DNA from 3 places in the Ruegeria alba genome. Region 3 is predicted to be linked to each of the others. Evidence: riboswitches for the same ligand, from Rfam matches in the RefSeq annotation. Region 3 holds a riboswitch; each other region holds the start of a gene.
What was found. A riboswitch is a leader RNA that binds a small molecule or an ion and turns the genes downstream of it on or off. The one in region 3 is predicted to bind cobalamin.
Positions count from the first base shown of each region.

Region 1: it holds a riboswitch for cobalamin, as region 3 does, so the genes downstream of both, MB818_RS06365 (DUF1636 family protein) here and MB818_RS17295 (hypothetical protein) in region 3, are expected to answer to the same signal.
Region 2: it holds a riboswitch for cobalamin, as region 3 does, so the genes downstream of both, MB818_RS06435 (CbtB domain-containing protein) here and MB818_RS17295 (hypothetical protein) in region 3, are expected to answer to the same signal.

Region 1 covers NZ_JAKOEM010000003.1:148,299-155,928, reverse strand. Annotated here, with positions in the region: gene cobN (cobaltochelatase subunit CobN) at 1-943, opposite strand, end outside; gene cobW (cobalamin biosynthesis protein CobW) at 953-2,008, opposite strand; gene MB818_RS06365 (DUF1636 family protein) at 2,012-2,386, opposite strand; cobalamin riboswitch at 2,478-2,694, opposite strand; gene MB818_RS06360 (LysR substrate-binding domain-containing protein) at 2,767-3,651, opposite strand; gene MB818_RS06355 (NAD(P)-dependent oxidoreductase) at 3,871-4,833, shown strand; gene MB818_RS06350 (DUF427 domain-containing protein) at 4,898-5,242, opposite strand; gene MB818_RS06345 (aminopeptidase P family protein) at 5,333-7,123, opposite strand; gene MB818_RS06340 (hypothetical protein) at 7,233-7,601, shown strand; gene MB818_RS06335 (alpha/beta hydrolase) at 7,579-7,630, opposite strand, start outside.
Region 2 covers NZ_JAKOEM010000003.1:162,174-169,803, reverse strand. Annotated here, with positions in the region: gene MB818_RS06455 (LysR substrate-binding domain-containing protein) at 1-326, shown strand, start outside; gene MB818_RS06450 (DUF1636 family protein) at 382-738, shown strand; gene MB818_RS06445 (hypothetical protein) at 726-1,220, opposite strand; gene MB818_RS06440 (CbtA family protein) at 1,284-1,982, opposite strand; gene MB818_RS06435 (CbtB domain-containing protein) at 1,986-2,156, opposite strand; cobalamin riboswitch at 2,192-2,402, opposite strand; gene cobF (precorrin-6A synthase (deacetylating)) at 2,446-3,189, opposite strand; gene cobA (uroporphyrinogen-III C-methyltransferase) at 3,182-3,910, opposite strand; gene MB818_RS06420 (cobyrinic acid a,c-diamide synthase CobB) at 3,907-5,232, opposite strand; gene cobM (precorrin-4 C(11)-methyltransferase) at 5,219-6,013, opposite strand; gene MB818_RS06410 (cobalamin biosynthesis protein) at 6,010-6,378, opposite strand; gene cbiE (precorrin-6y C5,15-methyltransferase (decarboxylating) subunit CbiE) at 6,375-7,574, opposite strand; gene MB818_RS06400 (cobalt-precorrin-6A reductase) at 7,573-7,630, shown strand, end outside.
Region 3 covers NZ_JAKOEM010000019.1:28,641-36,270, reverse strand. Annotated here, with positions in the region: gene MB818_RS17325 (5'-nucleotidase C-terminal domain-containing protein) at 1-1,217, shown strand, start outside; RNA gene ffs (signal recognition particle sRNA small type) at 1,257-1,355, shown strand; gene rsgA (ribosome small subunit-dependent GTPase A) at 1,531-2,562, shown strand; gene MB818_RS17310 (alpha/beta hydrolase family protein) at 2,586-3,446, opposite strand; gene MB818_RS17305 (TetR/AcrR family transcriptional regulator) at 3,530-4,087, shown strand; gene ypfJ (KPN_02809 family neutral zinc metallopeptidase) at 4,084-4,935, opposite strand; cobalamin riboswitch at 5,041-5,253, shown strand; gene MB818_RS17295 (hypothetical protein) at 5,339-5,737, shown strand; gene MB818_RS17290 (protein-tyrosine phosphatase family protein) at 5,742-6,239, opposite strand; gene MB818_RS17285 (sulfatase-like hydrolase/transferase) at 6,593-7,630, shown strand, end outside.

The sequences.
Region 1 (7,630 bases), on a different contig from region 3:
GCATGGCCAGATCTGCAGGCGACAGACCACGCTCGGCCTCGGCCCAGGCCTTGCGGCGCGAGGTGGCCAGCGCCACCTGGAACACCGGTACACCGGCGGCATCAAGCGGCGAGGCGCCATTGGCGCCCTTGCCGGAGAAAGAGGTGGCATTGACGATGGCCGCCGGGGCCAGCCCCTGCATCTGCCCGGCAATCCAGTCGGCAGCGGCGGGCGCCTTCAGTGAGGGCGCGAACATGCCCATCGCCTGAAACCCACGCGCGCGAAAGGCGCGGATCAGCGCCGCGACCGAGGCCGTGTCGGCCGAAGTCAGGTAGGCGCGGTAAAAGGTCACCAGAATGCGCGGGGCGTCGCCCTCGAACACGGTCTCGGGGGCGATCACGCCGCGCTCGGGGCACCAGAACCCGCATTCGGGTAGTATCTTTGACCCGACCACTGGCCCGGCATAAAGCCCGGTCGCCAGAGCCATCTGTGCCAGTGCCGCCTGCGCCGCCACCTCGCCGCCGGTATCGCACAGATGTTGCAGCCTCCGCAGGGTGGACACTGGCAGGGTGGAAAAGGCGTCAAGGCGCGTATCCTCGCGCCCGTCCGCCGGCAACACCGCCAGCGCCAGCCCCTTTTCCTGCGCCAGCGCCAGCACCTGTTGCAGCCCATAGGCCCAATAGGGCACCCCGCCGATCAGCCGGATCAGAATGCCCTTGGCCCCTGACAAGGTATTTTCCACATAGGTATCGACCGACAGAGGATGCTTGAGTGCCGTCAGGTTGGCCAGTCGTAGGGTGGGCATTCTGCCCACCGTCCCGCCGCCGCGATGCCAGCCCGCCGCAAAAGCCCCCAGGTCGCTGTCCGAGAACGACAAAACCACCAGATCCGCCGGGCTCTGGCCCAGGTCGGTCGGGGTCTCGGTCTCTTCCAGCCCGTGGCTTTCGCGGAAAACGACATGCATGGCGTGTGCTTACTCCGCAGGCTCGGAAACGCCGGTCAGGATGGCACGGATCGCGATCGGGTCGATGTCGTGATGCTCGGCGATCACCACCATGCGCGAGCGGCGCTCCTCTCCGGGTTGCCACGGACGGTCATACTGGTGGCGCACCCGCGCGCCCACCGCCTGCACCAGCAGGCGCATGGGCTTGCCCGCAACGGCGGCATAGCCCTTGACGCGCAGGATGTTCAACTCGTTGGCCAACCGTTCGATCCGCGCGACCAGCTCCGCCGGGTCGGCCTGTTCGGGCAGTTCCACCACGATGCTTTCGAAATCGTCATGCTCGTGATCGTCATGGCCGTCGTGATGGCTGGGGCGGGCGTCCATGTCGTCCTCGGCGGCGGCGCCAAGGCCCAGGATCACCCGCACATCCACCGCGCCCTCGGCCACCTCGACCACCGGCAGCGGGCGGGGGGCCTCGGCCGCGATCACTTCGCGCGCGCGGGCCACGCCGTCGGGGCCGGCCAGATCGGGCTTGGTCAGCAGGATGATGTCGGCGCAAGAAATCTGATCCTCGAACACCTCGGACAGGGGCGTTTCATGGTCGATCGAGTCGTCTGCCAGCCGCTGGGCATCCACCGCCGCGACATTGGGCGCGAAGCGGCCTGCCGCCACCGCCTCGGCATCGGCCAGCGCGATGACGCCATCCACGGTGATCTTGGACCGGATATCGGGCCAGTCGAACGCCTTCAAGAGCGGTTTCGGCAGCGCCAGGCCCGAGGTCTCGATCAGGATGTGATCGGGGCGCGGCTCCAGCGCCATCAGCGCCTCGATGGTAGGAATGAAATCATCGGCCACGGTGCAGCAGATGCAGCCATTGGCCAGTTCCATGATGTTTTCCGCCGGGCATTCCGGGATGGCGCAGCTTTTCAGGATCTCGCCATCGACGCCAACATCGCCAAACTCGTTGACCACCACGGCCAGCCGCTTGCCCTGCGGGTTCTGCATCAGGTGGCGGATCAGCGTGGTCTTGCCCGAGCCGAGAAAGCCGGTGATCACGGTAACGGGGAGTTTTTCAAGGGTGCTCATGGCTCAGGCTCCGATCGGGGGGATGCGCGCGGCGCAGTTCTTGCGGAAATGGACGGGACGCTCGCGCCAGGGCACCAGCCCGTCGGCGGTGGCGTGATACTTGGTGACGCCCTCGACGATGGTGGCCACGTCGTCGGCCTCGTTGAGGTTCTCATAAACAAAGGTCCAGCGCGCCGGGCCGCCGCGCAACACGATGGAACAGCCCTGATCGCAATTGGACAGGCATTCGACCGGCCTCACGGTGACCCCTTCGGGCAGTTCGGCCGCGCTCAGCGCGCGGTGCAGCAGGGCGCCGGGGCGCTGGGCATCGTCCTCGACCGGCAAACCGCGGCGGCAGGTGGTGCAGACCAGCAGTTCGACTGGTGCAGCTTCGGTCATGTCTCTCATCCCCCCTCGTCTGGTGCGGGGGACGGGGCTTGCGCGGGCCACGCTCTCGGACATGGACCCGACACCGGAACACCCCGTCCGGTCTTGTCTTCGGGTGCTGGCAGGTCTCCCGGCTTGCGGATGTCAGGGTCTTGCCCTGTCGGGCGTCCCGCCTTCCCGGCCAATCGGCCAGTGGCTTGGGCACCCTCTCCGGTCACGGTCGCGGGGGCGGCTGCGCTTGACGTCCGGCCTTGGGGCCGATCCGCTGGCGCATTCCCTTTTCATCCGGTTTCCCGGACACCAACAGGGCGGACATGCGGCATGGGCAGGGGCCTTGTCAAGCGCGCTTGGCGGTGCGCCTGAGGGGGCAGGGGAAAAGCGACCTCTGACGTTCAGCCAGCGGCATCCGCCGCCAGCCGCGTACGCAGCCAGTCGAGATAGAGCTGTGCCGGGGCCCCGGGCGCGGCGGCGCGTTCAGGCCGAACCAAGTAATGCGCCTGCGAAAAGGGAATCGGCGGTCCCGCCAGCCGAAGCGGAGCCCCCTGGGCGATGGCGCCCTGGGCAAAGCGGGTCAGCACGATGGCCAGCCCGGCACCCGCCATCACCAGTTGCAGCGCCGCGACGGTGGTATCGACTGAATAAAGGCTGCCGCCGGTCGGAGCGGGCAGGCCCTGCGCCGCGAACCAGCGCGGCCAGTTGTCCTCGTAACCCAGGATGTGGATCAACTGGTGCGCCTGTAACGCCGCGAGGGGCTGCTCCGGCGCCCCGGCCCGGACCACCGGCACGATGGTCTCATCGCAGAGCTTCTCGGTCACCAGCCCTGCCCAGTCGCCGCGCCCCAGCCGGATATCCACATCCACGCCGCCCGCCGCCGGACCGTCATCCCAGATGTTCGAAACCAGCCGGACCGGGATGCCGGGATGATCGGTGGCAAAATCAGGCAGGGTGGCGGCCAGCCAGTAGGTCGCCGAGGAGATCGGCGCACGGATGCGCAGGATGCCGCGCCTGGCCGGGCCGAACAGGCTGGAGGTCGACAACGCCACATCCGCCAGCGCCTGCCGCACCGACAGCGCATAGCTGCGCCCCAGCTCGGTCAGGCCCAGCCGCCGGGCGGCGCGCGTGAAGAGCGGCTCGCCCAGTTCCGCCTCGAGCGAACGGATATGCAGGGATACGGCGGTCTGGGTCAGCCCCAATTCGCGCGCGGCCTCGGTGAAGTTCAGATGGCGCGCGGCGGCCTCGAACGTCCGCAGCCAGACCGGGTTGGGCAGGCGGGCCATCTCAGCGTGGCTCGGGACCGAGGATCGGGGCGGGGCCCAGAAAATTCAAATTTTCTGGGACAAAATTTCCGGGGAAATTTTGTCGGCTGCGCTGGTTCGACATCCATCACCAAAAAATTCATGGCATCTTTCGATTTTTTATTCGTTTCTCTTGGCTAAATCCAGCTTTCATACTGCGCGCGAACCATGACCCCGGCAGGACCGGCAAGGGAGGACGCAATGAAAGTAGGCTTTATCGGACTGGGCAATGTGGGTGGCAAGCTCTCGGGCTCGCTCCTGCGCAATGGCATCGACCTGACGGTGCACGATCTCAACCCCGATCTTGTCGCGGGTTTCGTCTCGCGCGGCGCCAAGGCGGCTGAAGGGCCGGCGCAGATGATGCGCGATTGCGACGCGGTGATCACCTGTCTGCCGTCGCCCGCCGCCAGTGCCGCGGTGATGGAGGAGATGTTGCCCGAGGTCGGACCCGGCAAGATCTGGATGGAAATGTCCACCACCGACGAGGCCGAGGTCAAACGGCTGGGTGAACAGGTGATCGCGCGCGGCGGGGCCGCGGTCGACTGCCCGGTCTCGGGGGGCTGTCACCGGGCCGATACCGGCAATATCTCGATTTTCGCGGGCTGCGACCGGGCCACGTTCGAGCGCATCCTGCCCTTTCTGACCGTCATGGGCCGTCGCATCCTGCATACCGGACCGCTGGGCAGCGCCTCGGTCCTGAAGGTGATGACCAACTATCTGGCCACCGCAAACCTGCTGACCTGCTGCGAGGCGCTGGTGACGATGAAGGCCGCCGGCATGGATCTGAACACCACCTACGAGGCGATCAAGATCAGCTCGGGCACCTCCTTCGTGCACGAGACGGAAAGCCAGGTGATCCTGAACGGCAGTCGCGACATCAACTTCACCATGGACCTGGTGAAAAAGGATATCGGCCTGTTTCAGTCGATTGCCGACCGCACCGGCGTACCGCTGGAAATCTCGCCGCTGATGATCAGCATCTTCGAGGACGGGATCGCCCGCTATGGCATGCGGGCCCAGTCCGACGACATCATCCGCCGCCTGGAAGAGGCGACCGGCCTCGACATCACCGCGCCGGGCTTTCCGCCCGAGATGGTGGACGACGAACCCGAAGAGCCGGGGTACGAGGTGGTTCCGCAGGGGCTTGTGCGCGCGGCAGGCTAAGGGGCACGTCCCAAAAGGCACGACGCCGTGCAGGAGCAAGGTCCTGCACGGCGTTTCTTTTCGTTCAGATCTGTTCCACCTTGACGCTGTCGCTCAGCACAAAGGCCAGATGGCCCTTGATCCGCTCCATCGCGGGCAGCGGGTCCTCATAGCTCCAGACCGCGTCCTTGGTCACCGAAGACCGGTTGACGATCGAGTAATAGCTGGCATCGCCCTTGTGCGGGCAATGGGTGGTTTTGTCGCTGCGGTCCAGGAAGGCCATGGCGATATCGGCGCGCGGGAAATAGATCACCGGCGGCAGATCGCCCTCGCTCAGTTCCAGCGCGTTGCTGCTTTCGCCCAGGATGGCGCCGCCCGACCGGACGCTCCATTTGCCCGGCGCCTTGCGGATGGTGATGTGATCGCTCATGTTCCGTTTCCTTCCCCGTATCTCGTATCTCGTATCTCGTATTTTTCGGTCCGGCGGCGAGTGTTGCCCCGCCGGTGTAACAGCCGCGTGTCAAAGCGGCGCGGTTGCGGCATCCAACCACATCCGCGTCTCGGCGCCCAGACGTGGACCGATCTTTGCCGCGACGTCGGCATGATAGGCGTTCAGCCAGTCGCGTTCCTCAACCGTCAGCATCTCCGCGACGATCAGCCGCCGATCAATCGGGACATAGGTCAGGGTGCGCCAATTCAGCATGGCGCGCTCTGCGTCGCCACCGGGCAGGGGGGCGGCCTCTTGCACCACCACCAGGTTCTCGATGCGGATGCCGAATGCGCCCTCGCGATAATATCCCGGCTCGTTCGACAGGATCATGCCCGGTTCCAGCGGCACGTGGCTGACCCGTGCCAGCCGCTGCGGCCCCTCATGCACGCTCAGATACGCACCGACGCCATGCCCGACCCCGTGGTTGAAATCCTGTCCCGCCAGCCACAGAGGCAGCCGCGCCACGCATTCGATATCGCGCCCCGCCAGCCCCACGGGCCAGCGCAGCATGGACATGGCGATCATGCCTTTCAGCACCCGCGTGAAACAGGTTTTCTCCTCGTCCCCCACGGTGCCGATGGCGATGGTGCGGGTGATGTCGGTGGTCCCGTCCAGATACTGGCCGCCGCTGTCCAGCACCAGAAGATGCCCGTCCTCGAGACGGCTGTCGGTCTCCTCGGTCACCCGGTAATGCATGATCGCACCATTGGGCCCGGTGCCCGCGATGGTCTCAAAGCTGATATCCTGGAGCGCGTTGTCACGGCGGCGGCAGGCCTCCAGCTGGCTGACCACCTGCGTTTCAGTCAGGCTGCCGGGCTCTTGCGCATCGAGCCAGGCCAGCAGGTCCACCATCGCGGCCCCGTCGCGCAGATGTGCCTCGGCGGCGCCTGCGATCTCGGCGGCGTTTTTGCGGGCCTTGGGCAGGGCGCAGGGATCCCCCCCCTTGGCCAGCCGGTGTCCCAGCCGATCTGCGACAATCTGCGGTACCGTGCTCAGGTCAACCCGCACCGGACCTGCCAGTGCCTCTACCGCATCAAGAAACGCATCCGGCTCGTACTGCGTCACCATCGGCCCCAGATGCTCCTCCAGACCGGTCAGCTTGGCCGCTGCCATGAACAGGTCGACCCGCCCGTCGTCATGCAGGATGGCAAAGCCATGTGCCACCGGGTTGCGTGGAATATCGGCGCCGCGAATGTTCAACAGCCACATGATCGAATCCGGCAGGGTGATCACAGCCGCCTTCTGGCCGGCGCTGCGCAGGTCCTCGGCCAGCCGCGCCGCCTTGTCGGCGGCGGTTTCACCTGCGAATTCCAGCGGATGCACCTTGACCGGTTCCATCGGTGGGCTGGGTTGATCCGGCCAGATCCGATCCACCAGATTGTCGCAGCGCACCAGTTCGATCCCGCTGCCCTTCAACTCGCTTACCGCGGTGCGGATCTGACCGGCTGCATGCAGCCAGGGATCGAACCCCACACGCCCGCCCTGCGGCAACTGCTTCTTGAGCCAGTCGGTCAGGCTTACATCGGGCCAGGGAACGGGTGTAAAGACATCAGACACCTGCGCCTTGACCTGAGTACGATAGCGCCCGTCGATGAACACGCCCGCCGCATCCTTGAGCGCGGCGCAGAACCCGGCCGAGCCGGTAAAGCCGGTGAGCCAGGCCAGACGCTCGTCATGGGCGGCGACATATTCGCCCTGATGCGCATCCGCGCGCGGCACCAGGAACCCGCTCAGAGCCTCGGCCTCGATTTCGGCGCGCAGGCGCTCCAGCCGCGGTGGCCCCTGTTCCGGGCGGGCGGTCACCTCGAAGCTCTGGTACATGCTGCGCCTCCGTGTTGCTGTTGCCGCGAAAGGTGCGGCGTGGAACCGGAAATGTCCAGCACCTCCGCGACGCTCTTGTGATGCGCGCGACTTGGCCTATCATGCCGGCATGATCCGTTTGCCTGCCCTGATTGTCCTTGCCAGCCTTGCCCTGCCGCTTGCCGCGCAGGAGGAAAAGCGGCCAACACCCGAGATCGCCCGCCGCAATGCGGCCGATGCCATCGGCAAGAAGCTTGCAAACCCGGCAAATCCCGGACAGGCGCGGGTCTCGCGGCTTGTCAAGCAAGGCGATACGATCAAGCTTTGCGCCACGTCGGATGCCCGCAATGCCCGAGGTACCTATATCGGTCGCGACTATTGGGAGGTCACGCTCAGCGCGGATGGCGAGACCGTATTGAGGACCCGGAACGTTACCGGCCTGTTGTCCCACTGTTATGGGGCCGATTACAAACCCTTCAGGGAAATGCTGGGCGAGTGACCCCTTGGGCGGGCGACCGTTCCCGTTCC
Region 2 (7,630 bases), on a different contig from region 3:
TCCTGCCACCGGCGGAAACCACGTTGCGCCGCCAGCTGGATCAGGTCTTTGTCGACCTGGGCGGTGGTGCGCCGCCCTATGCGGTGGAATCGGTGTCGTATCTGGCCAATCGGGGCCTGTTGGTGGGGTCGGACATGCTGGCGGTGATGCCCGCGCATGTGCCGCGCCACGATATCAGCGCCGGAACACTGTCACGGGTCGACTGGCCGGTGCCGATCCCGATCGGGCCGGTGGGCGTGTCGATGCGCAAATCTGCCAGCCTGTCGCCCTCGGTCGCCGGGGTGCTGGATGCGCTGCGGATAGAGGCCGCGCAAATGGCGCGTTGAGCTTGCCTCGGCGGACCCGATGCGCCACATCTGCCGCACCGATCAAGGAGACACCATGAGCGACATGCGCCTTTCCCTTTGCTCCAGCTGTCAGGGTGAGCGGGACCGCGACCAAGGGGCCGAGCGTGCCGCCGTGTCCGACGCGTTGGCGCGCGCTGGGCTCAGCGGGCGGGTGGAGCTGGTGGAGCATGCCTGTTTCGGCGCCTGCGCCACCCCGGTGGCGCTGGCCCTTCAGGGGCCGGGGCGGGCTAGCTATGTGTTCTCGGACCTCGACGTGGTGGCGGATGCCGACGATATCGCCGCCACCTGCCGTGTCTATCTGGACAGCCCCGGAGGCTGGATTGCCGATGCCCGTCCCTGTGGACGGTTGCGGCAATGCCTGCTGGCGCGAATCCCGGCCTATTCCACCTGAACCGTGACCACGGCCTCGACCGGAATGCCATCGACCATCAGCGGGCTGTGGCTGTTGGCGTTCAGCGAGACCTTCACCTCGACCGGACCTTTGGGCAGGTCGGGGATATGCATCCATTCGCTGTAAAGCCGGGCCAGTTTCACGTCGTTGACATAGACATGGGCATGGCCTTCGCCCGGCACGTCACTGGCCGAGGCGTTTTCGGGGGCAAAGCGGAAATTCTGCGGGCTTACATGCAGGTTCCAGCCCGACATCGGATCGCGGGTCAGTGCCACGGACACACCGGGTGCGTCGGGGCCTGCGGGCAGATGGGTGGCCTGGGCGTGGTCGTGGCCGCCTTGTGCCGTGTCATGGGCGCCATGCTGGGCCGCGTCGCCGTGGTCATGACCGTCAAAGGTGACACCATAGGCCGCCGCGGTGACGAAACCGGCACCGCCACCAAAGACAAGGCCGATGGCGAAGAGAGCGAGAGAGCGGGACATATCAGTCTCCTAGCAAAGGAAAACCCCGCCGGACGGGTCCGGCGGGGCATATGGGTCGACGGATCAGGCGTGCGCTTCGGCGCGCTTGCTCTCGGTCTGCCAGAAGTAACCGGCGAAACCACCCAGCAACACCCAGGCTGCCATCCCGACACCAAAGGCGCGGGCGGCAAACAGGGCGCCCAGTTCGGTCGGCACCGGGCCGGCAAAGCTGTCAGGCTCGGGCGCGCCGATCAGATGCGGCGCCATCAACAGCAGCGCGGCGGCGCCATAGGCCATCAGGTTGCCGCCGAAGGCGATCAGCCACATGGCGATACCCGCCGCGGCCACGGTCGCGGTCCACCAGATCTGGCGGGCGGTGATATCGGTATAGGACACACCGGGCACCTCGGGCGCGAGGCTCAGTCCGGGCGCGAAGTGAAAGGTGATGAACCCGGCCAGACCCCAGAGCAGACCGGCGCGCGCGGTGACCGCATGACCCATCCCCTCGGACACCGACATCAGGGCGACCATCACCACCGCATAGCCGGTATAGGTGAGCATTGCAAAAACGACCGTCAGCGCATCGCGCATCGGATCGGCGAACATGCCGGGCAGGTCGGGCTGGGCACTTACCGCCTCGGCGCCGAAATGCACCAGTTCGCCGGTTTCATACAACTCGGCATGCAGCAACACGGGCTGCACGAACAGAAACTGCAGCAAGGCGGCAATCAGCCCTGCTGCAGCGCCAGCGAACAACGCGCTGGTCAGAATGCGACTGAACATGGTTCAGTGGCAGGGAAAGCCGGTTGCGTGGCGCACGTCGTGGGCGGCGTCATGCAGCGCGGATGCCTGCACATGGCCCGCCAGGGTCACGATGCCCAGGCCCAGGATCACGGCGAACAGAGCCGGCAGGATCGCGGAACCGGTGGCCGATGCCTTGAGTGTTTTGGTCGTCATGTCATTTCCTCCTTGCCGCCGCACCCGACGGCCGGTGTTTCATTACCTGTCTGGCAGGTCTCCTGGCTCGCGGGTCGGTGCCTCTGTTCGCCTTCCCCCCGGAGCGAACCCGGGAGTGGCTGGTTGAACAGAGGCTCACCGCTTACAGTCGCGGGGGCGGCTTTGGCCTGAACCGACGGGCGGTCGCACCAAATTCCCTCTTAGCATCCGGATTGCTCCGGCAGGACCAGACCCCTCCATTTAGCCGCGAACGCGCATCCGGCGCAATCGTCATTTGCGACCTTTCCGGTCAGTTTTCGCGCTTTTTCAAAAGATAGATATCCATGATCCAGCCGTGATCGGCACGGGCGCGGGCACGGGTTTCGACGATTTCGCCCGCCATCTCGGCCAGTGGTCCCGCCACCAGAATCTGTTCCTCCATGCCCACATAGGCGCCCCACCAGATGTGGTAATCGGACATATCCAGCGCCTGGAACGAGCATTCGCCGTCCAGCATCACGGCCGCGGTATCCACCGCGGGCGGCCAGCCTTCGTCGCGCAGGCGCCGCCCGGTGGTGACCAAGAACGGTGCCCCCAATGCGTTGACCGGAATGCCATGCGCCGCCGTCAGCGCCTGAAGCGCGGTGATGCCGGGAATCACCCGTACCCTGGGTTGCGGATCGAGCCGCGCCGCGATTCGCAGCGAACTGTCATAGAGCGACGGGTCGCCCCAGATCAGCAGCGCCACCCGCGCCGCGTCGGGGTGGTCCTCCATCGCCGCCTGCCAGCGGAGCGCAATGGCATCGTGCCACTCGTCGACACCCTTCAGATACCCATCCTCGGCGCGGCGCGCGGGGATGTCGAAATAGGCGATCTGCGGCGGCGTGTCGGTGGCGTCAGTGATGATGCGCTCGCGCAGCCCGGCCAGATCGGATTTCCCCGCCCCCTTGCGCGGGATCAGGATCAGATCGGCGGCGCGAATGGCGGCGATGCCTTCGCGGGTGATGTGGTCGGGATTGCCGGTGCCGATTCCGATCAGGAGAAGCTCAGTCATCGCCGAACTCCGCCAGCGGACCATACAGGATCAGGGCGGGTGCGGTGCCGATCTCCGCTGCCAGCCGTTCGGCCAGTTCACCCATGGTGGCGCGGGTCAGGCGCTGTTCAGGGGTCGAGACGCTTTCGGCCATCAGCGCAGGCGTCGAACGTGGCAGGCCATGCGCCTCAAGCGCATCCAGCAGCAGTGGAAAGGTGCGCTTGCCCATGAACACGACCGTGGTGGCCTGCGGGTCTGCCAGTGCGGGCAGGTTCAGGTCGGGGGGCAATTGCCCGCTGACGTCATGGCCGGTGACGAATTGCACCCGCCGCGCGGTCAGTCGTCGGGTCAGCGGGATGCCCGCCGCCGCCGCCGCCGCCACCGCCGAGGGGATGCCGGGGATGATCTCGTATCCGATCCCGGCCGCGCGCAGCGCGACCAGTTCCTCCTCCAGCCGGCCAAAGAGACCGCCATCGCCGGATTTCAGCCGCACGACATGCGCGCCGGTCTGGGCATAATCCACCAGCAGGCGGCTCACATGGTCCTGTTTGGGCGAGGCGCGGCCCGCCCGTTTGCCCACCCCCACCAGATCGGCATCCGCGCGCGCATGGGTCAGGATCGGACCGCTCGACAGATCGTCGAACAGCACCGCATCGGCCTTGCCCAGCCGATCCACCGCTTTCAGCGTCAACAGGTCCGGGTCGCCCGGCCCCGAGCCGACAAAGGAGACAAAGCCGCTCATGATCCCGCCTCTGCGATCAGGTGAAAGAAGGTGCCGGTGACATTCCCGCGCACGGACCCGGTTTGCGGCCCCTCGACGCCTTCGGCATCGAACACACGGGCCAGCGGCGCGTCGGGTTGTTCCAGGATCGAGGAATAGTGGAACTCGTGCCCGCGCAGGGTGGTGCCGGTGCCATAGCCGGGCAGGGGCGCCAGCAGTTCGGCCCGGCGATAGCCCAGGTTGAACTTGCGCTTTTCATACGAGGTGACGAGGCCCAACAGACCCGCCATCCGGTGGCGGGTGCCATCCTTGTCGATCAGCGCCTCACCCAATGCCATGTAGCCGCCGCATTCGCCATGCACGGGCCGGGTTTCGGCATGCCGTCTCAGCCCCGCGCGAAAGGTTTCGGCGGCGGCAAGTGTGCCCGCATGCAGTTCGGGATAGCCGCCGGGCAGCCAGACCAGATCGGCATCGGGTGCGGGGGCCTCGTCAGCCAGCGGCGAAAACGGCAGGATCTCGGCGCCGCCCGCGCGCCAGCCTTCCAGCAGATGCGGATAGGTGAACGAGAACGCGGCGTCCCGCGCCAATGCGATGCGCTGGGCCGGGGGCGGCGGCAGCGCGGTCGACGATGGCCCATTGGGGCCTGAGGAGACCGCTGCCCCCTTGATCGCCTCCAGATCCACATGGTCGCGCAGGAAGGCGGCATAGCCCGCGATGGCGGCCTCCAGGTCGGGGTGTTCGACCGCCTGAATGAGGCCCAGATGCCGCTCGGGCAGGGTCAGGTCGCCGCGCCGGGGCAGCACGCCCAGAACCGGCAGGCCCGCGCGCTCCATTCCCAGCCGGGTCAGCCGCTCGTGCCGGGGGCTGGCACAGCGGTTCAGGATCACTCCGGCAAAGGGCAGGTCGGGGTTGTACATCCGGAACCCCAGCGCGGTCGCCGCCGCCGATTGCGCCTGTCCGCCCACATCGAGAACCAGCACTACCGGCCAGCCCATCCTGAGCGCGGTTTCGGCGCTCGACCCGTGGCCGGTTTCGCCCGGTTTCGCCACGCCGTCGAACAGGCCCATGGACCCTTCGGCCACCACGATATCGGCGCCCGACGCCTGCGCGGCCACAGCATCCAGCAGACCCTTGCCCATCGCCCAGCTGTCGAGGTTGAACGAGGCCCGTCCCGCCGCCGCCAGATGAAAGGCGGGGTCGATATAGTCCGGTCCGCTCTTGAAGGGTTGCACGGTCAGCCCATCCTCGGCCAGCGCGCGCAACAACCCCAGCATGACCGTGGTCTTGCCGGTGCCCGAGGCCGGGGCCGAGATCATCAGGCCGCGGGGGTTAGTCATCGCCATGGCTCCAGCTCGACCAGGGGCTGTCGGCGCTTTGCGGCCGGTAACGGCGGTCGTATTCGCGGGAATAGAGGCAGCTTTCGTCGAACCCTTCGCCCTTCAGCACCGGCCCCACCAGGATCAGCGCGGTGCGCGAGATGCTTTCGTCCAGCGCCTCTTTGAGCGTCTCCAGCGTGGCGCGGATGATCCGCTCGTCGGGCCAGCTGGCACGATAGACCACCGCCACCGGGCAATCGGCGCCGTAATGCGGCACCAGATCGGCGACCACCTTATCCAGATTGCCGATCGACAGGTGGATGGCCAGCGTGGCGCCGGTACGGGCGAAATTCTCCAGGCTCTCGCCCTCGGGCATTGACGAGGCGCGACCGGGCGTGCGGGTCAGTACCACCGATTGCCCCAGACCCGGCAGGGTCAGCTCGGTCCCCAGCGCGGCGGCGGCGGCGGCAAACGAGGGCACGCCGGGCGTCACGCTGACCGGGATGCCCATCTGTTTCAGCCGCCGGATCTGCTCGCCCATGGCCGACCAGACCGACAGGTCGCCCGAATGCAGCCGTGCCACATCCTGGCCTGCCTTATGCGCAGCCTCGATCTCGGCCATGATCTGATCCAGATCCATCGGCGCGGTGTTGACGATCCTGGCCCCCTCGGGGCAATGGCTCAGGATCTCCTCGGGCACCAGCGACCCGGCATAGAGGCAGACCGGGCAAGAGGCGATGATATCGCGGCCACGCAGGGTCAGCAGGTCGGCGGCGCCCGGTCCGGCGCCGATGAAATGAACGGTCATGTCTTGTCTCCGATGGCGAGGGCGCAGGTGGCGCGCCGGTCGTCCGATATCTGTCTGGGGGTGATCAGCCGCGCGCCCGGCCCGGCGGCGACCAGTGCTGCGGCCTCGGCCACGCTGCCGGTGCCATAGCTGGCGCGGCTTTGCGGCGAGCAGGTGAGGGTGCGCTGCCCTGCAAGTTCAGCGGCGGGGATCAGGTGCAAGGGTAGGGCGAGTTCCTCAGCCAGCGCCTCCAGCGCCGGGTGCCCGGCCTTGTCGGCAACGGTGGCGAGCGCGGCCACCGCCTGTCCGGCGGCGGCCTTGTCATAGGCCGCGCGCAGGCTGACCGCCTCAGCCGTGGTTGTGAAACCCAGTCCCGCGACGATCATAGCGTGACGCTCCACTGCACCACCGGATAGGCCGATTTCCAACCCCGGCGCGGCCCCAGCGGAGCAGCCTGCGCCAGTTCGATCCGCAGCAGATCGCCGCCCTTGTCGGCCTGCCATTGCGCCAGCAAAGCCTCGCTTTCCAGCGTCACCGCATTGGCGACAAGCCGGGTGCCGGGGGGCAGTTGCGCAAAGAGCCATTCCAGCAGTGACACGCTGAGACCGCCACCGATAAACACGGCATCGGGCCGCGCAAGGCTACCCAGAACCTCGGGCGCGCTGCCCTCGACCACGCGCAGGTGGTCCTGACCCAATGCGTCGGCATTGGCGCGGATGCGCGCGGCGCGGCCGGCGCGGGGTTCGACCGTGGTGGCGCTCAGCGTCGGATCGCTCATCAACCACTCGATCCCGATCGAGCCACTGCCGCCGCCGATATCCCACAGGTGTTCGCCCCGTTGCGGTGCCAGTGCCGAAAGCGTCAGCGCCCGCACCGGGCGCTTGGTGATCTGTCCGTCGGTGTCAAAGATCGCGTCGGGCCTGCCGCTGGCCTTTGGGATCGCGGCGCCATCCCCCGCCACCTCGATGCCGACACAGACCGGGTGGGCAAAATCGCCCGCCTGCGCCTCGGTCAGAGACAGCGCTTGCACGCGCTCGCGCGGCCCCCCCAGCGCCTCCATCACATGCAGGCGGCTGGTGGTAAAGCCGATCCGGTCCAGATAGCGCGCCAGTTCGGTGACCGCCGCGCCGTCGCGCAGCAGGACCAGCGCGCGCAGGCCGGATGCCAGATGCGGGCGCAACCGGGTCAGCGGGGCAGCGTGCAGGCCAAGCGTCAGGGTCTTCTCCAGCGGCCAGCCCAGTCGCGCTGCCGCCAGCGAAAAGGTCGACGCTCCCGGTAGTGCGCGCCACTCGCCCGCATTGAAATGCCGGGCAATGACCGCGCCCGCGCCAAACCAGAACGGATCGCCCGAGGCCAGCACCGCGACACGGCGTCCGCGCAGCCCGACCAGAATCTCCAACCCGTCGGCATAGGGGACAGGCCAGGCGATGCGCTCTTGCGGTCCCTCGGGCAGCAGCGACAGGTGCCGGGGCGGCGCCATGATCACATCGGCCGCGTCCAGGGCTTGACGGCTTGCGGGTGGCAGGCCATCCAGTCCATCCTCGCCCATGCCGATCACGCTCAGCCACGGAGCATCAGACATGTCCCACCTCCTGATCCTGGGCGGTACCACCGAAGCGAACGCCTTGGCGCGCGCCG
Region 3 (7,630 bases):
CCCATTCCGGCCTGGCAGAGGCGGTAGCCGCTCCTGATCAGGAAAACGCTGTAATCCCTCTGGCGGCACTTGAAGGTATCGACGCGATAGTTGCTGGACATACGCATCTGCGGCTTCCGTCGCATGGCCCCAGCTCTTGTCCCGACAGGCGCGTATCCGAAGCGCTGATACGTGGCACGCCGGTTGTTATGCCGGGACACCACGGTTCCCATCTGGGGATCATCGACCTGGAACTGCAACAAGGCACAGATGGTCGCTGGCGCGTCGACCAGGCAAACGCTAGCCTGCGCCCGACCGACGACTGCGAGGATGCGGTACTGACCCACCTGCTTGCGGCGGATCATGCCGCCACGCGCGCCGCCGCTAATCAGCCTGCCGGACTTGCGCAAGAGCCGATGCACAGCTATTTTACCTTTGTCGCTCCGGATCGTGGGCTGGCCAAGGTTGCCGCCGCTCAGGCCGCCGCATTGCGCCCGTTTCTTGAAAGCACGGCTCTTGCCGAACTGCCTGTGCTTTCTTCGGTCTCACCACTCAAGGCAGGAGGTCGCGCCGGGCCGGACCACTATACCGACGTTCCCGCTGGACCATTGTCGATGCGCCATGTGGCCGACCTGCACATGTTTCCCAACGAGTTGCGGGCGCTGGTTCTAACCGGCGCCGAACTGCGCGAATGGCTGGAAATGGCCGCCGGCGTGTTCCTGACCCCGGCACCAGCCGGGGCCTGTGACATGTTGCTGGATACTTCCGTGCCCGGACATAATTTCGACAGCCTTTACGGGTTGACCTATGAGATCAATCCGAGCGCGCCAGCGCGCTACGATACCGGCGGTCACCTGATCGCGGAGGAGAACCGGCGGATCGGTTCCCTGCACCACAACGGAGCGCCGGTTAATGACCGACAAAAATTCGTGGTTGTACTCAACAACTACCGCACCAACGGCGGCGGCCATTTCCTGATGTTGAAGCGGGGTCAGCCCATTCCACTGCCAAGCCTGCGCATACAGAGCGCCCTGCATGACTACCTCTCCGGACGGCTGCCTGACGACCCACTGGAGCAGGCGCCGCATCCCTGGAGGTTGGCGCCCATGCCTGGGCAGAGCGCGATCCTTCGCACCGGACCGCGGGCCCGCGACCACCTCGACGAGCTTGCCGGGCGTGACGTCACCGATCTCGGTCTGGATGACGAGGGGTTTCTCTGCCTGCGCCTCGGGCTTTGAGATCTTGTCATCCCGGCCCGACCTGCCTATATCGGGTCGCGAGAGGTTGGCGCGGGCGAGCGCCTCGCCAACCTGGTCAGGTCCGGAAGGAAGCAGCCACAACGAGTCCCGCTTGGGTCGATGTCCAGCCTCTCACTTGCACCGCCGCGCTTGCGGCTCCCGGAACCCTGTAGACTGCGGAGGGATGTATGATTGTAGCAAAGACCCTTCGGGCAGCGCGGTTCTGACGACTCACACCCCTGCCTGAACCCGTTCCGGCCGGATGCGCGTGCGCCATCCGCCCGTCTTGCGTTCTTTCGCAACAGGCAGACCGATGTCTCTTACACTCCCGGACCTTGGATGGTCCTCTTTCTTTGCCGCGCAGGCCGCGGCCCATTCCGGCTGTACGCCCTATCGCCTGACAGCCATTCACCGCAGCACCCTGACCGGATTGTCGCCCGAGGGCGAATGTACCCTGATGACCCCACCCGACCAGTCGACCGGCACCTTTGCCGTGGGCGATTGGGTCCTGGCCGATCCCGAGCACCGCATCCGGCATCTGCTCGACCGGCGCAGCCTGTTGAAACGGCGCGCGGCGGGTACCGGGGCCGAGGCGCAGCTGATCGCGGCCAATGTCGACGTTCTGTTCATCACCAGTTCCTGCAACGCCGATTTCAACCTGCCCCGATTGGAGCGCTATCTGGCGCTGGCCCATCAGGCCGGGTGTTATCCCGTTGTAGTGCTGACCAAGGCCGACACCTGTACCGACCCCCGCGCCTATGTCGCGCGGGCCGAGGCGCTGGCGCCGTTTCTGACGGTGCTGGCGGTCAACGCTCTTGATCCTGCCGATCTGGATCAGATCCTCTCATGGTGCCCATCCGGCCAGACCGGGGCGCTGGTGGGCTCATCAGGCGTTGGCAAGACCACGTTGATGAATGCTCTCACCGGTACGCAGGAGGCCACGGCCGGCATCCGCGAGGATGATGCCAAGGGCCGTCACACCACCACCGCCCGCGCCCTGCGGCGGATGGTCAACGGCGGCTGGCTGGTCGATACACCGGGCATGCGGGCCCTGCGCCTGCTGGATGCGGGCGACGGGATCGACGAGGTGTTTCAGGACCTTTCGGACCTTGCCACCGGCTGTCGTTTCTCGGATTGCGGACATGACAGCGAACCGGGCTGCGCCATCCAGGCCGCGATTGCGGCGGGAACGCTGGAGCCTGCCCGCCTCGACCGCTGGCGCAAGTTGCGGCGCGAGGATGCGCGCAACTCGGAAAGCGTGGCCGAAGCACGCTCGCGCGACAAGGCGTTTGGCAAGATGGTTCGCGCGGTGATGCGCGACAAGGAGGGCCGGAACAAGGGCTGACCAGCCTCGGGATCGCCCCCGCGTCAGGGGGCGATCAGCCGGGGCCAGAGTGCGACATTGCGCCGGGCAAAGGCGCCCAGATGGCCGATTTCGCTTACCCCGTGCTCCTTTGGCCGCAACAGGTGCCGCCGGGCACTGGCGCCATAGAGATCGGCCAGACGCCAGACACACTCGGGCGGGATCGTATCGTCATCCGCGCAGGCAAAGAGATCGACCTGCGCGTTCGAGCGGCCCCAATCGGGTTTCGGCAGGCGGGTGCCTGTCTCGGACAGATAGGCGCCGGGTGTTGTGCACCAGCGCCGCCATTCCCAATAGACGCCGGGCGGCAGGTCGGTGCCAAAGCCAATCGCGCGGCCCGGCAGATAGCCCAAGGTCTTGACCAGCAGGGGCGCATGGCCGAACCAGAACAGCCGTGCCAGCGCCTGATAGGGCCAGGGGTGGTCCGAGTGATGCACCAGCCCGGAACAGACGCAGATCATGCGCGCGATGGGCTCGATGCCCGGTTGCAGCGGCCCCAGCATGCCGCCCAGCGAATGGCCGATCACCCAGAGCGGCAGGCCGGGAAACCGGCGCTGCATCTCGGCATAGGCGGCGGGCATGTCAATGAGCGCCCAGTCGGACATGGTGGCGGTCGAGGCCGCAAGCGGCCCCCGCAACGAATGCCCGAAATCGCGATAATCATAGGTCAGGCAGGCCATGCCCTGCTCGGCCGCCAGCCATGTGGCGAAATGCTGGTAATAGTCGCGCGGCACCCCGGTGGCGCTGTTGATCACCACCGCAACCCGGGGCGTGCCCGCCGGGAGATAGAGCCGCGCCGAAAGCTGCGCCGACCCGGCGGGGAAATGAAAATCCTCGACCCTGACAGATGACTGCATATCCAGCATTGCGACCTCCAGATTCCCTAGACCGATTGGTCTATTCCTCATGTCTGGACCAATCGGTCTAGAGCTGTCAATATCCCCGGCACATGACCCAACGTCCGCTTCCGACCAAAGATCGCTTGATCCGCACCGCCGCCCAGCTGTTCCAGCGCCGGGGGTATCACGGTGTTGGATTGTCCGAGCTGCTGGCCGAGGCAGAGGCGCCCAAGGGCTCGCTCTATCACCACTTTCCCAATGGGAAATCCGACCTGGCGCTGGCCTCGGCCACCTGGGCCTCGGACCAGATGCTGCGGCTGATCGCGGCCTCGTTCGAACCAGCCGAGAGCTTTCATGCCGGGATGGAGGCTCTGTGCGGCAAGGTCGCGAAACTATTCGACAAATCGGGCCAGTGGGATGGCTGCCCGATCTCGTCGACCCTGTTCGAAGGGCCGGACAACGCCGCGTTTCGCGCCCATGCCCGCCACCTGTTCGAAGGCTGGATCACCGAGGGCGCGCATCACGCCAGGCGCTTTGGGCTGGCCGATCCGCAAAAGACCGCCGAGACCATGTTCATCCTGCTGCAAGGCGGCTGGATGCTGGCCCGTGCCCGGCAGTCCTCGGACGTGCTGCGCCGTCTGCCCGAGATGCTGCCGCGCGCGGATTAGAGCCGGTTGGTGCTGAACGTGTCGCAGCTTGCGACCCGGCCACTATCAAAGCCGCGTTCGAACCAGGCCGCCCGCTGCGCCGAAGTGCCGTGGGTGAATGTATGCGGTTGCGGCACCCGGCCCGCCTGCCGTTGCAGCCGGTCGTCGCCGATCATCCGAGCGGCGTTCAACGCCTCTTCCAGATCACCGCGTTCCATCAGACCCCGGACCGAGCGCGCCCAGACCCCGGACAGGCAATCGGCCTGCAATTCCAGCCGCACAGTCAGGGCGTTGGCCTCGACCTGCGAGGATTGCCGGCGCGCCTGATCCACCTGGCCCAGAATGCCCAGCTGATTCTGCACGTGATGGGCCACCTCGTGTGCGATCACATAGGCGGCGGCAAAATCGCCACCCGCCTGCAAGCGCCGCGCCAGCGTGGCAAAGAAATCTGTGTCCAGATAGGCCTTCTGGTCGGCCGGGCAGTAGAAGGGCCCGGTCGCGCCCGAGGCGCCGCCGCAGGCGCTGGATGTCACCTGAGAGAACAGCACCAGCGTCGGCGGGATGTAGTCGCGGCCAAGCTGGTCGCGGAACACCGTGCCCCAGACATCCTCGGTTGTGGCCAATACGCGCGAGACGAATTCGCCCGCCTGCCGCTCTTCGGCGGTCAGTTCCTTGGGTGTGCTCTGGCTCGGGCCCGGCTGTTCGGTCAGGAACGGGGTGACGTCGATGCCGGTAAAGGCGCTGATCACCAACAGCAGCAGCACCCCGCCGATACCCAGCCCACGCCCGCCGATGGCTATGCCACCGCGGCCGCGCTGCGCGCGGCGATCCTCGACATTCTTGCTGCCGCGCACCCCTCTCAACCGCATAACGGCACCCTTTTTCAGCCTGACTACTCGATACCCATACTAGCATCCCGCCACATGGGGAAAAATCCGGCAGAAACACCCGGCTTGACTTCGGCCCGCATCACCCGCTACCGCTGAGGCGATGGTTCCCGGTGGCACATGCGCCGGGATGAAAAGGGAACACGGTGCGGCCCTCTGGCGACAGGGGACCAATGCCGAGACTGCCCCCGCAACTGTAAGCGGTGAGCGATGCCGAAATGCCACTGGCCCTCCGGGCCGGGAAGGCCGGCAAAGCCCGGACCCGCAAGTCAGGAGACCTGCCATCGCAACCGTAACTCGAACCCGGGCGGGGTGTCCGGACGGGATGCCTAGGCCCTGATCGGCCGGTCCCCGACACCCTGTTCCGCCGCGCGGAGGGCGCAGGATGATCTGGACTACAAGAACGCATGAATTTGCCGCAACGCTCTGTCGCCGAACCGGCAGGCCCTGCCCGGCGTTGTCGGCATTGGCCGAGAACCTCGCCCGCGCGCTGCGGCAGGCTGAACCGATGACCGATGCAGGTTTCGCGATCGAGGGGCATTGCGAGATGCCCCCGTGTGGAGCAGGTTGCATGGCCCGCTACGCCGCCTCGCACAGCCGGATCCGCGTGTTCTGCGGCGTCGACGAAGACACCGCCCTGTCGCATCTGAATCGCTTTGCCGATGCGCTGATGACACCCGACGGAGCGGGATTTGCCGCCGGGCTGGGCCCGGTACCATGCGCCATGGCCGAGGCCCGCCCCCGCTGCGTCCACTCTGCTGCGACAGCGCAAGCAACGGCCTGAAGGATCAGTCCCGGATAGCACGGCCTGCCAGCGCCCAGTCCATCTGGGCGTCGGTTTCCACCGCACAGGAGCGGACCGACCGCAAATGCGCCAGCGCCGCCTTCGGCTCTTCGCCCGTCTCGATCATCAGGCGCAACGCCGCCATGCCCGACCGGCCACAGCCGCCCTTGCAATGGATCAATACGCGCCCGCCGCCGCGCAGCGCATGCCGGGCCGATTTGCTGATCGCCTTCCAACTGATCTCGGCATCACGGCCAGGCACTCCGAAATCATCGACCGGCAGATGAGCCCAGCGGCAGGCGCGACTCTGGATATCAGCACCAAAATTGCGTGCACCGTGCTGCAACATCTCGACCTCGGTCGTCATCGAGATCACCAGCCCGGGCGCCCAGGACCCGATCAGATCAATATCACTTGAATAGTTGCCAGACAGGCCCGGCAACTGGCAGATCGCCAGCGAGCCTCCCCCAACTTGCAGCGCATAGATCACCAATTGCGCCATCCGCAAAATTCCCTCTCCGATCGAGCCCACATCCAAGGCCGCAACACCTTGCCCAGCCGCAACATGACTCCGAAAGAAGCTTTGTCGCAAGTCACGATGCTGGTGAGTGCGCAAGGATTCGGGGCACAAAAGGGCAACCCGGCAACAGTGAATCCTACGCTTTAGGCCGTTCAGACCCCGCCTGAAGGGCAGCTAAGTTAAAGCTTACCGACAGGCGAGCCAAACCCTTGGCCAGAAATGCACGGAAGGGCCCGGTGCCATGTTTCCTACTTGGTCCCAACCCGGCTAGAGTGCGGGTAGTCTAGACCGGAACTGCAGGCTTTCCGACAGATATGTAAAAGGTATGCGCGCCCATGAATATCCTGTTCATCATGTTTGATCAGCTGCGCTGGGATTACCTCAGCTGTTACGGCCACAAGACCCTGAACACGCCCAATATCGACCAGTTGGCGACACAAGGGGTGCGCTTCGACCGTGCCTATATCCAGTCGCCGATCTGCGGTTCGTCCCGGATGAGCACCTATACCGGGCGCTATGTGCATTCGCACGGAGCCAGCTGGAACGGCATACCGCTCAAGGTGGGCGAGATGACCATGGGCGACCACCTGCGTGCGGCCGGGATGGGCTGCTGGCTGGTGGGCAAGACCCACATGCGCGCGGACGAGGAAGGCATGGCACGGCTGGGGCTTGAGCCGGATTCGCTGATCGGGGCGCGGGTGGCGGAATGCGGGTTCGACGTCTTCGAGCGCGACGATGGCATGCTGCCCGAGGGACCGGATGGCTATTACGACCCCGATGGCGCCAGGGAATACAACAAGTACCTGCGCGCCAAGGGCTATGAGAGCGACAACCCCTGGCACGACTTTGCCAATTCCGGGCTGGATGCCGAGGGCAATGTGCAATCGGGCTGGTTCCTCAAGAACGCGACCCGCCCCGCCAATATCGCCGAAGAGGACAGCGAGACCCCCTATCTGACCACCCGCGCGATGGAATTCATCGAACACCAGACCGGTCCGTGGTGCTGTCACCTGAGCTATATCAAGCCGCACTGGCCCTATATCGTGCCCGAACCCTATGCCAGCATGTATGGCCCCGAACATGTGCAGGACGTGGTGCGCAGCGACAGCGAACGGCAAAACGCCCACCCGCTGTTCAAGGCCTTCATGGACACCAAGGTGGGTGAGGCGTTTTCCCGGCAAGAGGTGCGCGATGCGGTGATCCCCGCCTATATGGGGCTGATCAAACAGGCCGACGACCAGATGGGGCGGCTCTTCACATGGCTCGAGGAGACCGGGCGCATGCAGGACACGATGATTGTCCTGACCTCGGATCATGGCGATTTCCTGGGCGATCACTGGATGGGGGAAAAGACTTTCTTTCACGATGCCGCG